DNA from 4 places in the Roseomonas chloroacetimidivorans genome. Region 2 is predicted to be linked to each of the others. Evidence: predicted binding sites of a transcription regulator. Region 2 holds the regulator's gene; each other region holds the start of a gene.

Region 1 (4,187 bases), on a different contig from region 2:
ATGTTCGTCGCCATGCCGACGGCAATGCCGTTGGAGCCGTTGACGAGCAGGTTCGGATAGGCGGCCGGAAGAACCTTCGGCTCCTGGGCGCTCTCGTCATAGTTTGGACTGAAATCGACGGTGTCCTCGTCAATCCCGGCCAGCAGCGCCGCGGCGGACTTGGCCAGCCGCGCCTCGGTGTAGCGCATGGCCGCCGGCGGATCGCCGTCCATGCTGCCGTAATTGCCCTGACCGTCGATCAGGGGCACGCGCATGGAGAAGGGCTGCGCCATGCGGACCATGGCGTCGTAAATCGCGCTGTCGCCGTGCGGGTGGTACTTACCCATCACGTCACCGACGACGCGGGCGGACTTCTTATAGGGCTTGTCCGCCGTGAACCCGTTCTCGTTCATCGAGAAAAGGATCCGGCGATGCACCGGCTTCAGCCCGTCCCGCGCATCCGGCAGGGCGCGCGCCACGATCACGCTCATCGCGTAATCGAGGTACGAACGCCGCATCTCCTCTTCGAGGGTGACCGGCTGTGTCTCGTCGAACGGCCGCTCGTCCGAGGGGCCGCCGCCTTCCGTTTCGCTCACTTAATGCTGTCCAATTCGATCAGAACGGAATGTCGTCATCGAGGTCGGCCTTGGGCGCATCCCAGCCACCGCCACCGCCACCGCCGCTACGTGGCTTGCTGGCGCCGCTACCACCGCCGGAGGGCCGCCCGCCGGCAAAGCCACCGCCGGAGGAGCCACCACGGTCGCCGCTGAAGCCGCTGCCCCCGCTAAAGCCACCCTCGTCGCTGGCGGCGCCACCCTGGCCACGGCCACCGATCAGGGATAGCTCACCCCGGTACTGGCGCAGCACGATCTCGGTCGTGTAGCGCTCCTGACCCTCATTGGTGGTCCACTTCCGGGTCTCGAGCTGGCCTTCCAGATAGACCTGGTTGCCCTTCTTCAGGTAGCGCTCGGCGATCTCACCCAGCTTCTCATTGAAGATGGCCACCGAGTGCCACTCGGTCCGCTCCTGCTGATTGCCCTCGCGGTCCTTGTAGCGCTCGCTGGTGGCAACCCGCAGGTTCACCACCTTCCCGCCGTTCTGGAAGTTCCGCACTTCCGGATCGCGCCCCAGCGTGCCGAGGATGATCACCTTGTTGACGCCGGCCATGCCACCCACATCCTTGCCCGGCCGGGCTCCCCCGGCCGAAATCTCACCATATCACATCCCGCGGCGCTGCGAGCCATGCCGCAAGGACCGGGGCCGCGAATCACCGCTGCCCGCGAAGGGAAACCCTCGCGGGGCGCGGAAGCTACCCCCCGGGAGGTGGCGAGGCCACCCCCCGAGGGGGAGCGGTCGGGGCGCCCCCCGGCGACCCCTTCCCGCCACCATTATATGGTGGCACAACCGTGTGAACACAATGCGAACGTTCGCTTCTGCAAAGGTCGGATTGCCCCGTGCCTGACAGTCTTCCCGAGACAGCCAACCGCCTTGCCAACCGGGGCGCGCTTGAGATCGGCAGCGGCGGCCATATCCGCATCCGCGGCGCCCGGCAGCACAATCTGAAGAATGTGGACCTGGATATCCCGAAGGGAACGCTCACGGTCATTACCGGCCTGTCCGGCTCCGGCAAGTCCAGCCTGGCCTTTGACACCATCTATGCCGAGGGCCAGCGCCGCTATGTCGAGAGCCTCTCGGCCTATGCCCGGCAGTTCCTGGAGCTTCAGCAGAAGCCGGATGTGGACAGCATAGAGGGCCTCTCCCCGGCCATCTCGATCGAGCAGAAGACCACCTCCCACAATCCCCGCTCCACGGTCGGTACGGTCACGGAGATCGCCGACTACATGCGCCTGCTCTGGGCGCGGGTGGGCGTGCCCTATTCCCCGGCCACTGGCCTGCCCATCGAGGCCCAGACCGTCTCCCAGATGGTGGACCGGGTCATGGCCATGCCCGAGGGCACCCGCCTTCTGATCCTTGCCCCCATTGCCCGGGGCAAGAAGGGCGAGTGGAAGAAGGAGATCGCCGAGCTCCAGCGCCGGGGCTTCGAGCGGGTGAAGGTCAACGGCACCCTCTACCGGATCGAGGAGGTGCCGACCCTCGATAAGAAGAAGAAGCACGACATCGAGGCCGTGGTGGACCGCGTGGTGGTGCGCGAGGGCGCCCAGCAGCGTCTGGCGGACAGCTTCGAAACCGCCCTCGGCCTCTCGGACGGTGTCGCCTATGTGGAAGGCGCCGATAGCGGGGAGCGGACGGTCTTCTCCTCCCGCTTCGCCTGCCCGGTTTCCGGCTTCACCATTGAGGAGATCGAACCCCGGCTCTTCTCCTTCAACTCACCCCAGGGCGCCTGCCCGGAATGCGACGGCCTGGGCACCGAAACCTTCTTCGACGCCGCCCTGGTGGTGCCGGACGATGAGAAGACCATTGCCGAGGGCGCCGTGGCGGCCTGGGCCGGTGGTTCCTCCTCACCCTATTACGATCAGACCCTCGAGAGCCTGGCGCGGCACTTCAAGGTCTCGACCAGCACGCGCTGGGCCGACCTGCCCAAGGCGGTCCGGGAAGCCATCCTGCACGGCACCTCGGAGGTCGTGACCCTCAAGTATAAGGACGGGCTGCGCGCCTATGAGGTGAAGAAGCCCTTCGAGGGCGTGATCCCGAACCTCCAGCGGCGGAAGCGCGAGACGGACAATCCCTGGGTTCGCGAGGATCTGCAGCGCTACCAGTCCGACCGCCCTTGCCATGTCTGCCACGGCGCCCGTCTGAAGCCCGAGGCCCTGGCGGTGAAGGTGGCCTCCCTCGACATCGCCGAGGCCTCAAACCTCTCCATCCGCAAGGCCATGGAATGGTTCGAGGGCGTTTTCGACACCCTTACCCCTCAGCGTCAGGAAATCGCCCGCCGCATCCTCAGGGAGATCAACGACCGCCTTCGCTTCCTCGTGGATGTCGGGCTGGACTACCTTTCCCTGTCGCGCGGCAGCGCCAGCCTTTCGGGCGGAGAGAGCCAGCGCATCCGCCTGGCGTCCCAGATCGGCTCGGGGCTGACGGGCGTGCTCTATGTACTCGACGAGCCCTCGATCGGCCTGCATCAGCGGGACAATGAGCGCCTGCTCGGCACGCTCCGCCGGCTGCGGGACATTGGCAACACCGTGCTGGTGGTCGAGCACGATGAGGACGCGATCCGTGCCGCTGACTACTTGGTGGATATCGGCCCGGCCGCTGGCGCCGGGGGCGGCCGCATCATCGCCCATGGCACGCCGGAGGAGGTGGCAGCCCACCCGGACAGCATCACCGGCGCCTATATGTCCGGCCGCCGCTCCATCCCCGTGCCGGAGAAGCGGCGCGAGCCCGATCCGAAGCGCCTGCTGAAGGTGGTCGGTGCGACCGGGAACAACCTGAAGTCGGTCACGGCCGCGCTCCCGCTCGGCACCTTCACCTGTGTCACCGGTGTCTCCGGCGGCGGCAAGTCCACCCTGGTGATCGAGACGCTCTACAAGGCCACGGCACGCCGCCTGATGGGCGCCGGCACCGTCCCCGCGCCTCATGAGCGGATCGAGGGGCTGGAGCACCTGGACAAGATCATCGACATCGACCAATCGCCGATCGGCCGTACGCCTCGTTCAAATCCAGCGACTTACACGGGCCTCTTCGCTCCGATCCGCGATTGGTTCGCCGAGCTGCCGGATAGCCGCGCCCGTGGCTACAAGGCCGGCCGCTTCTCCTTCAACGTGAAGGGCGGCCGCTGCGAGGCCTGCCAGGGCGACGGCCTCATCAAGATCGAGATGCACTTCCTGCCCGATGTCTACGTCACCTGCGACACCTGCAAGGGCAAGCGCTACAACCGCGAGACGCTGGAGGTGAAGTTCCGCGGCAAGTCCATCTCCGACGTGTTGGAGATGACGGTGGACGAAGGGCTGGAGTTCTTCTCCGCCGTGCCCTCCATCCGGGACAAGCTGAAGGTGCTGAGCGAGGTCGGCCTCGGCTACATCCATCTGGGCCAGCAGGCCACCACCCTCTCGGGTGGCGAGGCACAGCGCATCAAGCTGGCCAAGGAACTGGCCCGCCGGGCCACTGGCCGCACCCTCTACATCCTGGACGAGCCGACCACCGGCCTGCATTTCGAGGATGTCCGGAAGCTGCTGGAGGTGCTGCACGCCCTGGTGAACCAGGGCAACACAGTGGTGGTGATCGAGCACAATCTGGAGGTCATCAAGACC
Region 2 (4,187 bases):
GTGGTGCTGGGGCTGGTCACCACTTCGCTGGTCGCAGGTGCGGCCACCACGCCCTTCGGCCTGCACCATTTCGGGCGGCTGCAGCTCTATGGCGTGGTGGCGAATGGCATCGCCGTGCCGCTGACCACCTTTGTCGTCATGCCGGCGGGGATGCTGGCCCTGTTCCTGATGCCCCTCGGGCTCGAAGGACCGGCCCTGTCCGTCATGGGTTGGGGAGTGGACGCAACGCTGCTGACCGGACGTGTCGTGGCGTCCTGGCCCGGCGCCGCATTGGCCGCGCCACCTATTCCGGGCTGGGGGCTGGGGGTCTTCGCTCTGGGCTTGTGCTGGCTTTGCCTCTGGCGCCTTCCCTGGCGCTGGGCGGGCGTGCCGGTCATGGCGCTGGGGCTGCTTTCCGGCCTGCTGGTCGTGCCGCCCGATATTCTGGTTGCGGCCGATGGGCGGATGCTCGCCCTGGCCACTCCATCCGGCGTGCTGTCCGAGCGGAGCTCCGGCGCCAACCGCCTGATCCGCGAATCCTGGTTGCGGAGCTGGGGGGAGGAGGGCGGCCTGCCCCTTCCCCGTGATGGTGAAGCGGCGCATGGCGCGGCGACCTGCACCATGTTGGCCTGCCTCCTTCGTCCGCGCCCGGAGGCGCAGGCGGCCATCCTGCTGCGCCAACCCCCGCGCGAGGCGCCCCGGCCGCGGCGTGGCCCGGCTCCGCCGCCCCCGCCGGTTCTGGTGGAGACGGGATGCGGGCAGGCGGCCATCATGATCTCGCTGGAGCCCATCCGGGGACGCTGCCGGCAGACGCCGCATGTCGACCGCATCAGCGTCTGGCGGGACGGTGCCCATGCGATCTGGCTGACCCCGGCGGGCGTGACCATCCTTTCGGACCGGGCAGCGCGGGGGCGGCGGCCCTGGGTGCCGCCAGAGCCCGTCCCGCGGACGCAGCCCCAGGCCGAGCCGCCGGCCGAGACGGAATGAAAGAAGCCCGGGGAGAATGCCTTCCCCCGGGACTCGTCATGCTTCTCTGAGGCTTTTCAGTGATAACGGCGGACCAGGCCGACAAGGCGGCCCTGCACCTTCACGCGGTCCGGGCCGAAGATGCGCGTCTCGTAGCGCGGGTTGGCCGCCTCCAGCGCGATCGAGTTGCCGCGGCGGCGCAGGCGCTTCAGCGTCACCTCGTTCTCATCCACCAGCGCGACCACGATGGCACCGTTCTCGGCGGTGTCGCCTCGGCGGATGATCACCGTGTCGCCGTCCAGGATGCCGGCTTCGATCATCGAATCGCCGGCCACCTCCAGCGCGTAATGCTCGCCGCCCCCCAGCAGCGCGGCCGGAACCTCGACGCTCTCGCCCCCGTCGCGCAGCGCCTCGATCGGCAGACCGGCGGCGATCCGGCCATAAAGCGGCAAATGCACCGCTGCGGCATCGTTCGCCGTACGCACGGCGCCGGGAAGGTTCGGCGCGAAATTTCCGCGGATAACGTTCGGCGCGAAGGCCGGGGCGGGGGCCGGGGCAGCAGCGGCCACGGCGGCCTGGGCGGCGCGGGGCGCCAGGCTGTCGGGCATACGCAGCACCTCAAGCGCACGGGCGCGATGGGCGCGGCGCTTCAGGAAGCCGCGCTCCTCCAGCGCCGTGATCAGGCGATGGATGCCGGACTTCGACTTGAGGTTCAGCGCCTCCTTCATCTCCTCGAAGGACGGAGAGAACCCGGTGTTCCGGAGGTGCTTATCAATGAAGGTGAGCAGCTCGTGCTGCTTCCGGGTGAGCATGGGCCGGCATCTCCCTGGGGGCGAGGGGGGCAGTCTTATGCACGAACAAACGGGCAACCGACACGGAAGTTCTATGAAAGTTCTCCCGCGTCGGTCAATGCCGCCTTCACACGCCCAGAGAGGAAAGTTCCACAACTTGTACGCTTGCCCCCGCCTCCAGGGCTGGCGCGTGGGGCTCCCGCAGGATCAGCGCATCCGCCCGGGCCAGGGTGGCCAGCATGGAGCTGTCCTGCACCGGGAAGGGAGTGGCCACCAGGCCGCCCGTGGGATCGCGCGAAAGGGATGCGCGGACAAAGTCCTGGCGGCGGTCATTCGCCGCCATGGGCTGCCCCAGAGCGGCGCTGCGCGTCTCGACCGGGCCGGAGCACAGGCCGGAGAGACGCCGCAAGGCCGGGATGAGAAAGACCACGGCACAGACCATGGCCGAAACCGGGTTCCCGGGCAGGCCGAGCAATGGAGTGCCGCGCAGGTCGCCCCAGATCAACGGCTTGCCCGGCCGCATCGCGATCTTCCAGAAATCCAGGGAGAAGCCCTGAGGGCCAAGTGCGGCCTGGACGAGGTCATGCTCGCCGACACTGGCGCCGCCGGTGGTCACCAGCAGGTCGCATCGTCGACCGGCTTCTGCGGCAGCGGCGATGGCGTCACGGTCGTCAGCGGCGATCGGCAGGACCAGCGGATCGGCCCCGGCCCCGCGCACCAGCCCGGCCAGGGCATGGGCGTTGGAGGAGACAATGCCGCCGGCGGGAATGGCCTCGCCGGGCAGCACGATCTCGTCGCCGGTGGCGAGGATGCCGATGCGGGGGCGGCGATGGACCTGCAGCCAAGGGTGGTTGGCAGCAGCCGCCAACCCGATGTCGCGCGCCGTCAAACGTCGGCCAGGGGACAGCAATTCGTCGCCAGCCGCGAAATCAAGGCCGGCGCGGCGTATATGGCGGCCGGCACGGGCCGCCTCGTTTACGACAACATGCCCGTCCTCAGCCGTCGCGTCCTCCTGAAGCAGGATCGCGTCGGCCCCGGGCGGCACGGTGCCACCGGTGAAGATCCGCACCGCCTCGCCCGGCTCGACCGGACCGGCGAAGGGATGCCCGGCCGGAGATGCGCCGGTCACGCGCAGCCGCGCGCCCAGCGTGGCGTCCGCGGCGCGCAGGGCATAGCCATCCATCGCCGAGACATCAGTCGGCGGCTGGGTCAGCCGCGCGAGGACGGGGCGCGCCAGCACGCGGCCCCAGGCCTCGGGGAGGGGAACAGTCTCGGGGCCGGTGGGCGACACGCCCGCGAGGATGCGCTGCAGTGCCTCCGCCACCGGGATCATCAGGGCGCCTCGTAGAGACCGGATTTTCCGCCGGATTTCCGCGTGAGGCGGACGGCCTCGATCCGCATGCCGCGATCCACAGCCTTCACCATGTCATAGATGGTCAGCGCGGCGACGGTGACGGCTGTCATCGCCTCCATCTCGACGCCAGTGCGGCCGGCCGTGCGGGCCGTGGCGGCGATCTCCACCGCATCCGGCGCGGCGAGCTCCAGGTCGATCGAGACGGAGGAGAGGGGCAGGGGGTGGCAGAGCGGGATCAGCTCGGCCGTGCGCTTGGCGGCCATGATCCCCGCCAGGCGGGCCACGCCCAGAACGTCGCCCTTCCCCGCCCGGCCTTCGGCGATGAGGGCCAGGGTCTCGGGCTGCATGGTGATGCGGCCCTTGGCCGTGGCCTCGCGCACCGTCTCGGCCTTGGCCGAGACATCCACCATCGCTGCCCGTCCGGCAGCGTCGAAATGGGTGAGGGGGCCGCTCAAGCGGCCTGCACCAGGATGCGGGCCGCCTCGCCCGGGTCCGGCTGACGTAGCAGGTGCTCGCCGACCAGCAGGCAGCGGGCCCCGGCATTCACCATGCGGCGCACATCCTGGGGCGTGCGGATGCCGCTCTCGGCCACGGGGATGCGGTCGGCGGGGATGAGTGGCGCGAGGCGCTCGGTGACGGCGATGTCGGTCTTCAGGGTACGGAGGTCACGGTTGTTGATGCCGATCAGCCTGGTCTCCAGCCCTAAGGCTCGATGCAGCTCGGCCTCGTTATGGACCTCGACCAGCACGCTCATATCGAGGCTGCGCGCCACGTCCTCGATGGCCTCGGCCTCGTCATCGGTCAGCGCGGCCATGATGATGAGGATGGCGTCGGCCCCTGCCGCCCGGGCCTCGAAGACCTGCCAGGGGTCGATCATGAAGTCCTTGCGCAACACGGGCAGCTTCGTTGCCTCCCGGGCCAGGCGCAGATGCTCCAGCGTACCCTGGAAATAGGGCTCGTCCGTCAGGACGGAGAGGCAGGTGGCGCCGGCCGCCTCATAGGCCTGGGCGATTCCGGCGGGGTCAAAGGGTTCACGGATCAGCCCGCCTGAAGGGGAGGCGCGCTTCACCTCGGCGATCAGGCCGATCCGCATCTCG
Region 3 (4,187 bases), on a different contig from region 2:
ATCTGATGGACGACGCCTTGGCCGCCGGTCCCAGGCTGGGGCCGCAGGTGCCACCCACCCTGCTTGTCTATGGCGCGCGCGACCAGCTCGTTCCACCCATCGCCACCCGCGCCCTGCTGGAATCGCTGCCGCCCAATACCCCGGCCCGCATCGCCTATTACGACGGCATCCACCACATGCCCCTGCGCGACCTTCAGGCCCCGACCGTGATCCGCGACATGCTCGCCTGGATGGACCACCCGAAGGACCCGCTGCCTTCGGGCGCGGACCGGGCGGGCGAAGCATGGGTAAAGGCACCGCTGCCGAGGTGGTGAAAGGGAAAAGGCTGGGAAAAACGGAATCCTTCCCCCCAGCGCCTCTTCACCTTTTCACTGGCGGGGATGAGCGGCGTAGTGCCGCACGAAACCGGCGCCGATCGCGACCAGGCGCTCCACCAGGGCCTTCCCCGTTTCCGCGTTGGAAAGCCGTGGGTCCCCCGTTCCCACCCCGTCCGGAGAGGGCAGGTCGTACTCCGTCGGCACATTCACCTCATGCCCCTCGAAGGACACCGCGCCCCAGCCCATGAAGAGCAGTCCCAGGCAGGTCGGCATCTCCTCGCGCGGCGATGGCACCAGGTCCGGCCGCATCCGCTCCGGCGTCAGATGCATGGCGATGCTTGCCAGTGGGTCGGCGCCATGGCCGGCGGCCTTCCGGGCCCGCTCCGCCCCCATCACCTCGGGCAGCAGCGCCCCCGCGACCTTCCACAAGTAGAAGCAGGGAAAGATCCCCTTCCCCGCCAGCATGAAGCGCTGCGTCACGTCGTGGATCACGGGCGCATTGCCGCCATGGCCGTTCAGCACGACGATCCGGTCCAGCCCATGGCGCAGCAGCGCCTCAATCATCTCCGTCAGAACCAAGCTGAACGCTTGGTGCGACAGTGCGATCCCGCCGGGCATGGCACCGAAGAAGTCCGCCTTACCGAAAGGCAGGACCGGGGCCACCACCGTCTCGGTCCCTGCCTCCGTCGCCGCCCGCGCGATGCGCTCGGCCACCAGCTCTGCCAGCAGGTAGTCCCCCATGGGCGCATGCGGCCCCTGGTCCTCATGGCTGCCCAGCGGCATCAGGATCACCGGCTTGCGCGCATAGAGCCCCCGCGCCTCCCCGCCCGTGATCTCGCCCATCCTGACCTTCATGACCGTCCTCTCCGCCGGGGATGCAGGGTGCCCCATCCGCCCTCTGACGCTCTGACGGCGAAGCCTCCGGGAGGCAACCGCCCTCGCGTGCGAACGTTTAGAGAACGCTAATCGAGGGGAATGCCCGCATGACCAAGCACACCACCGACCATAACCCGAAGGCCGATCCTGAGCCCGGCTCCAACACCGTCAAGGATCCGAAGGACTGGACCACGGGCGATGAGCCCCTGACCGGTGCCCAGGCCTCCTATCTCAAGACCCTCTCCGAGGAAGCTGGCGAGGAGTTCGACGAGAACCTGACCAAGGCCGAGGCCTCCAAGCGGATCGACGAGTTGCAGGAAAAGACGGGCCGGGGCCGCTAAAGCCCGGCGCCCTCCGGCCGGGCGCGGCGCCGCACCCGGCCGTCGCGCGGCCGGTGCTGCCCCCCGGGCCCCGGCTCGCGGGGCGTGCGCGCGGGACGCCGCGGCACGCCTGATTGATCCTTTCCGCATCGCAGGGCACCGCCTGGCCTGCGTGGCGTCGCCGCGCGCACCGTGGCAGTTTCGCGCCCCATGTCCCTGCTCCGCGAACGACGCTTTCTCATCCTTCTTGCCCTTGGCTTCTCCTCCGGCGTGCCGCTGCCGCTGGTGGCGGGCCAGGTGCTGCGGCAGTGGTTCACGGAAAGCGGACTGTCACTGACCGATATCGGCCTCACCGCCCTGATCGGTCTGGCCTATTCGCTGAAATTCCTCTGGTCGCCGGCGCTGGATTCGGTGGCGGCGCCCTTCCTGTCGCGGCTCGGTCGCCGGCGGGGCTGGCTGCTGCTGATCCAGCCCCTTCTCATCCTCGCCATCCTCGCCACCGGCTTCAGTGACCCAACCACAGGCCCTGTCGGCACAGCCATGCTGGCAGCGCTGGTCGCCTTCCTCTCCGCCAGCCAGGACATCGTGGTGGACGCCCACCGCATCGAAATCCTGGAGGAGAAAGAGCAGGGCTACGGCCTAGCCTGCTATGTCTGGGGTTACCGCCTGGCGCTGCTGGCCAGCGGCGGCGGCACGCTCTGGCTTGTGGGCGCGCTGGGCTGGGGCGGCGCCTATGCCTATGCCGCCGCGCTGATGCTGGTGGGCGTCCTCGCCACCCTCGCCTCGCGCGAGGCGCCATTGGCCGCCACCAAGTCCCTGCCATGGGCCGAGCGCCTGCGCGTCTCCGTCGTGCAGCCTTTCGCTGACTTCACGGGCCGCCCGCTCTGGCTGGCGATCCTGCTCTTCGTCGCCCTTTTCAAGCTGGGCGAGGCTCTGGCGGGCGTCATGACCACGCCCTTCTACCGCTCCCTCGGCTTCTCGCGGGAGGATGTGGCGGCGGTCGGCACGGTCTTCGGCCTCTTCGCCACGCTGGGCGGCGCGCTGGCCGGCGGCTGGGTGGTGGCGCGGCTCGGCACGGCGCGGGCGCTGGTCGTCACGGGCCTCGGCCAAATGCTGTCGAACCTGATGTATGTCGCCCTCGCCCATGCGGGCCATGACATGCCCATGCTCTGGCTTCAGGTCGGCATCGAGAACTTCACCGACGGATTGGCCGACGCGGCGTTCGTCACCTACCTCTCCGGCCTCACCAGCCGCGCCTTCACCGCCACGCAATATGCGCTGCTTTCCTCTCTCGCCGCCGTGCCGCTGCGGACGCTTGGTGCCTCCAGCGGCTGGCTTGCGGAGTCCCTGGGCTGGTCCGGCTTCTTCCTGCTGACCACGGCGGCCGCCTTGCCGGCCATGGCGATCATGCTCTTCCTGCTGTGGCGTCTGCCGCCGGCCGAGCCCGCGCGGGCCGTTGAACCCGTCCTTTAACGCGGCGCCACCCCGCGCAAATTCCACGGAGACATGATGCCGACCTGGCTTCTCACGCCGCTTCTGCTCGTTGCGTCGAATGTCGTGATGACGCTGGCCTGGTACGGGCATCTCAAGCGGCCGGGATGGACGATGTGGACCGCGATCCTCCTGTCCTGGGGCATCGCCTTTGTCGAATACTGCCTCGCCGTTCCCGCCAACCGCCTGGGCTACGGCACCTATTCCGGGCAGCAGCTCAAGGTGATGCAGGAGGTGATCACCCTGACCGTCTTCGCCGTCTTCTCGGTTGCGGTGTTGGGGGAGCCGCTGCGCTGGAACTACCTCGCGGCCATGGTCTGCCTGCTCGCAGCCGCGGGCTTCATGTTCCTGAAGATGGAGTAGAAAGGGCGACGGCTCAGTACCGCACCACCAGCATCGCCCCCCGCGATCATCATCAGCCCGCCCGAGGCACGCAGGAGGCGGGGCGGAGTGCAGTCCGAATTCCATCAGCCCGAAACAGTCCAGCGCCAGACTGGTGTTCACGGAGGCCGTCCGCATCACCGCCGTGAAGGAGCCAGCCAGGATCGCGAGCAGATAGGCCGCGAAACCCGGTATTATGGCGCTGAAACCAGCGGGCGGGGGGAGGCCAGCGCAGACGCCTGAACGCCCCGCTCAATCCTACACGAGCCACATCGTCGGAGAAGGATTCCCGCCGGTCCCAGGGCCGGCGCTGACCAATAGTGGCCATCGGAGGCTTGGCGCTCTCATGGGCCGCCCTGCCAGAAGGTTAAGGGGGCCATCAAGGCTGCGGCCATTTCGGTACCCGCCGCCGAGGAGGGCGGCCCCTTCCGGGGAACCTCCCCAGAGCTCGGCGCGGGGGACGGAAGCGCTGCCCGAGATGGAGCGGGGCCTGGTGGCCCCGTGGACAGGAGGGCTCTGGGGAGCTTGAGCCCTCCCGTTGAAATCAGGCCACGAGCTTCGCAGCCACCTGCGCGACGTGACGACCAAGGTAGCGGGCGCCGTCCAACTCATTGGCGGAAGGCTGACGGGAGCCATCGCCGGCGGCGATGGTGGTGGCGCCGTAAGGCGCGCCGCCCGTCACCTCGTCCAGCCTCATCTGCCCCTGGAAGGCATAGGGCAGGCCGACGATCGTCATGCCGTGGTGCAGGAGGTTGGTGATGATGTTGAGAAGCGTCGTCTCCTGGCCACCATGCTGGGTGGC
Region 4 (4,187 bases), on a different contig from region 2:
TGGCCGCGATCCGCCAAGTGCAGCCGCCATGAGAGAGAACCAGCGGCAAGGGGCGCATCAGATGCGTCTGCCGCGCCGCCGAGCCAACCCAGCGCAGCGGCCCGCGCCAGAGCGTCTCAGCTGCCACGCCCGGTGCCTCGTTGCCGCCGGAGAAGAGGGTGATGTCCAGTTCGCCCTTGTCGAAGCACTTCAGCAGGTCGTTGGAAGGCAGGCAGACCACTTCCACTTCGGCAGCAGGGTGCGCCTCCGCAAAGCCGGCAAGGATCTCGGGCAGCCAGAGCAGAGCATAGTCATCTGGCGATCCCAGGCGGATATGCCCGGCGATCTCCGGCGTACGGAAGTTCGCCACGATCTCGTCATGCATGGCCAGCAGGCGCCGCGCGCGATCCAGTAACCATAGCCCGTGCGGCGTGGGGCTGAGCCCGCGCGGGCCGCGCAGCAGCAAAGGCTGTCCCAGCGTCTCCTCCAGCCGTCGCATCTGCATGGACACTGCGGATTGCGTACGCCCGACGCGCAGCGCGGCGCGGGTGACGCTGCCGCCTTCGGCCACCAGCACGAAGGAGCGCAGCAGGTCGGGGTCGAGGCCAGCGGGAATGGTGATCATAGCGCCATCAATATCGCTGATGCCGCACTTCAAAACAACTCGTTTCCCTTATGACGATAGCGAGCCGATTATCCTCTCGCGACACCATCCAGAGGGAGATCGCAGATCATGTCTGGTCACGTCATCCATCGCGGCGCCTTCGCTCGGGAGGCTGCCGCCACCCGCCGCGTTCCGGCCTTCGGTTGGCTGGCAATGCTCGAGCGCATGGTCCGTGTGATCGAGGAGCGCCGCCTCCTGGCCACTCTCGACGATCGGATGCTTTCCGATATCGGCATCAACCGACTGGAGGCGGAGCGCGAAGCGGCACGCGCGCCCTGGGATATCCGGCAACGAGGCTGAGCCGCTGCGCATTCTTGCTGCCAGGCTATGAGATGCCATGCACTGTCAGGGCCATGGCGCGTCGTGGCCCTGCATTCCAGGCGCCCTGCATTCCAGGCGAGGCATAGCCGAGCATCGCTAGGCATGACCTAGCCGAGGCCTCCTCCATCACCTGCTGGATGGAGAGGATGAAGACCCGGCGGTTCCGGCCACTGGCCAAACCGCCGAGGTCCAGGCCGGTGATCCAGGCGAGGGCCCTCGCGCCCCCGCCATCTGGCAAGGCCGAGACAAGCCCGACGAGCCGCCCGTCCTTCCGCACCACCGGGCCGCCGGAATAGCCCATGAGCGCCCCCAGCTGCGCGGTGAAGCCTCGGCCGAAGCCCGGCAGGATGGCATCCGGAACTTCGACCATGCCGGCCGCCACGCCCGGACCAATTCCGGGCATGCCTGCGGCCCAGACCAAATCGCCCGTCTCCACAACCTCAGGACTGAGACCGGCGGCGGTGAGCAGTCTGCTCTCATGCTCCAGGAAAGCGAGATCCATATGCGGGCTCCGCGCCAGGACGGGCACGCGGCGGGGGAGTGCGCCATCCCCACGCCGTAACCAGACCATGCGAGTCCCTCCCGGCAGGGCGTGGGCGGCACAAGCCACCAGGCCCTGGTGCCACGGCCACCGCCGAACCGAGCAAGGCCCCCTGCCCCATCGCCGTGTAGCGCCGCGAAGCTGGTACTGAGCAGAGAGGCGATAGGCGTATCCGCGACCTTCCTCAGCGGCAGGTCGGTGCAGGTCGAGAGCGGGAGCGGAGCAAGAAGAGTGCGCCGCGCAATCATCCCAGAATTCAGCCTCCGCAGTGTTTCGGACGGTTTGGCCGCTTCACCGGGATGTTTTCGGCGAAACCGGAACGGCATCTCCATCAAGCGTGCGGGACAAACAAGAACATAGTATGAACAAGCATGCTCCCCGATTCGCCTGCCCGGCCCTGGGCCGCTACCGCTTCCCACCCCATCTCCGGAGGTATGGAAGAGACGCGTTCCCAATCCGTGAAGCGCGATACGGCACTATCCGCCGAAAATGCCGGTGGAAGTGATGGAATGGACAGGCACGCCGTCCTGGCCGCGCTTCGGGCCCGAGTCGCGCGGATCGAGCGCGCCGGCCTTGCGGGGCGTGAGGAACCGCCCGTCATTCCCCTCTGCCCGGAAATGGACCGTACCCTGCCTGGCGGCGGGCTGCCGCGCGCGGCGCTACACGAGCTTCTATCAGACGGAGCAGGGGCGGCGATCGGTTTCGCCGCGCTGCTGATGGCGCGATCCGGCGGCACGGTATTCTGGATTGCGCGTGATCCCGATCCCTGGCCGCCCGGCCTGATCCGCTTCGGCCTGCCACCATCCCGCCTGATCGTTGCGCAGCCCGGCAACCATGTGGATGCGCTCTGGGCGACGGAAGAGGCGCTGCGCTGCTCCGCAGTCTCGGCTGTGCTGCTACTGGGTGAAAGGCCGGATGCAACGGCGATGCGGCGCCTTCAGCTCGCGGCTGAAACTGGCGGTGGAATCGGCCTTCTGTTACGCGAAACAGAAGAGGATGAAGGTCCCTCTCTTGCCACCACGCGCTGGCGCATCACGGGCCGCGCTGGTGGGTCGATGCATGATCTGGGCGACCCGCAATGGACGCTGGATCTGCTGCGCTGCCGCGCTGGACGGCCGCAGACTTGGCATGTGACCTGGCGCGCGGGAATGGAAGCGTTGGTGTTGGATGACGAGGCGCAAGAAGAGAATGCGCCACCGCGTACCCACCGCCGTTGATGGCGGCCTGAAACATCCGCACGCGTCACCGCATCTGTAGCAATAGCGCCTGGGAATCCGGTCAATCAGCCGCGCCCTCAACTAGATTGATGAACCCGCCCAGGCTCTGATCCATAGCATCGCCAGGCGGGGAACCTCACGGTTTCGTGAGAAAAAGCATCCAATACCTAAAACTTAGGACCGCTCTGGCCGGAAACCGACAAACTACACCCCACCTCACGAATCCGTGTGGTTTCCTGTTGGTGCCTCCCGCAAGCCGCTGATACCAACAATTCGTCTGAGATTGAGCCCGTTCGGAAGAACTGGGCACGGCGCATCGCGACCACGCCGGAATAAACTTCTTCAAGTCATGTTCTCATCCGGGATTTTCATGACTTCTACTTGGCCGCCACGAACACAGAGGTGACGAGACCCCATTCCGTCGACAGAGCAGCTTGCGCTGCACTTACGGGGACTGCGCTTATGTCCGATTCCGACGAAGCTCACGGCTATGCTTCAGAGAATGGCGGCACCACCGGCGGAGCCGGCGGAACGGTCGTGATGGTGACAACCGGCAAGGAATTGCTGGCAGCCATCGACAAGGCGGCGGACTCGCCGATCACCATCTACGTCAAGGGCGAGATCACGGCTGCCAACACCGGTTCTGACGTCATTAAGCTGGCGGACGTCCACAATGTCTCGGTCATCGGCATTGGAACCAGCGCGGATTTTGACGGGATCGGTTTCCAGATCACGAAGGGCTCATCCAACCTTATCCTTCAGAACCTGACGATCCACGACGTGCATGACGGCCCCGGGGATGCCATCGGTATCGAGGGTGAGTCGCACAATATCTGGATTGATCACAACGAACTCTATAGCAACACGGATCACGGCAAGGACTATTACGACGGCCTTCTCGATATGAAGGACGGCGTGGAATACGTCACGATCTCGAACAACTACATCCACGATCACTACAAGGCGTCGCTGAACGGCTCTTCTGACAGCGATACCGGTGCACGATACGTTACCTATGACCACAACCTGTTCGAGAACATCAATTCGCGCGCCCCAATGGTCCGCGACGGCTATGCCCATATCTACGATAATTACTACACGAACATCGAAAGCTCCGCGATCAACCTGCGGATGGGCGCTGAAGGGCAGATCGAGAACAATGTCTTCGAGGACGTGAAGAACCCGATCATCAGCGAGTACAGCAAACAGATCGGCTATTGGAACCTGAGCGGTAACGAGTTCGACGACGTCACTTGGTCCAAGGTCGGCAGCGGAGAGGCCTCGGCCGAGAACAGCAAGTCCACCAGCGACTTCACCGTAGACTACGATTACGCGCTCGACGCGACCTCAACGGTGAAGGCCTATGTCACCGCCCATGCCGGTGTGGGTAAGCTCGACACCGACGACTCCTCGAGCAGCACCACTCCCAGCAGCACCGGCGCGTCCGGTGCCTCTTCCGCGGCAA

What was found. Region 2 encodes LexA, which represses DNA repair genes until DNA is damaged. Its sites were predicted from a motif close to TGTTCTANNTANGTTC; they were not measured.
Region 1: uvrA (excinuclease ABC subunit UvrA) is a predicted target of LexA. The motif match lies at 1,390-1,405, and genes of this name have one in related genera.
Region 3: ACO1BU_RS07920 (DUF3072 domain-containing protein) is a predicted target of LexA. The motif match lies at 1,264-1,279, and genes of this name have one in related genera.
Region 4: ACO1BU_RS18345 (ImuA family protein) is a predicted target of LexA. The motif match lies at 1,858-1,873, and genes of this name have one in related genera.

The regions. Positions count from the first base shown of each region.
Region 1 is NZ_JBNBZS010000056.1:27,380-31,566, forward strand. Features, by position in the region: gene gyrA (DNA gyrase subunit A) at 1-575, opposite strand, end outside; gene ssb (single-stranded DNA-binding protein) at 595-1,146, opposite strand; gene uvrA (excinuclease ABC subunit UvrA) at 1,491-4,187, shown strand, end outside.
Region 2 is NZ_JBNBZS010000001.1:86,401-90,587, reverse strand. Features, by position in the region: gene ACO1BU_RS00415 (ComEC/Rec2 family competence protein) at 1-966, shown strand, start outside; gene lexA (transcriptional repressor LexA) at 1,023-1,757, opposite strand; gene ACO1BU_RS00405 (molybdopterin molybdotransferase MoeA) at 1,864-3,069, opposite strand; gene moaC (cyclic pyranopterin monophosphate synthase MoaC) at 3,069-3,545, opposite strand; gene trpC (indole-3-glycerol phosphate synthase TrpC) at 3,542-4,187, opposite strand, start outside.
Region 3 is NZ_JBNBZS010000009.1:134,409-138,595, forward strand. Features, by position in the region: gene ACO1BU_RS07910 (alpha/beta hydrolase) at 1-314, shown strand, start outside; gene ACO1BU_RS07915 (creatininase family protein) at 369-1,172, opposite strand; gene ACO1BU_RS07920 (DUF3072 domain-containing protein) at 1,301-1,534, shown strand; gene ACO1BU_RS07925 (AmpG family muropeptide MFS transporter) at 1,724-2,986, shown strand; gene ACO1BU_RS07930 (DMT family protein) at 3,023-3,367, shown strand; gene wrbA (NAD(P)H:quinone oxidoreductase) at 3,930-4,187, opposite strand, start outside.
Region 4 is NZ_JBNBZS010000023.1:89,783-93,969, reverse strand. Features, by position in the region: gene ACO1BU_RS18360 (LysR substrate-binding domain-containing protein) at 1-604, opposite strand, end outside; gene ACO1BU_RS18355 (YjiS-like domain-containing protein) at 713-943, shown strand; gene ACO1BU_RS18350 (S1 family peptidase) at 969-1,574, opposite strand; gene ACO1BU_RS18345 (ImuA family protein) at 2,015-2,722, shown strand; gene ACO1BU_RS18340 (pectate lyase family protein) at 3,185-4,187, shown strand, end outside.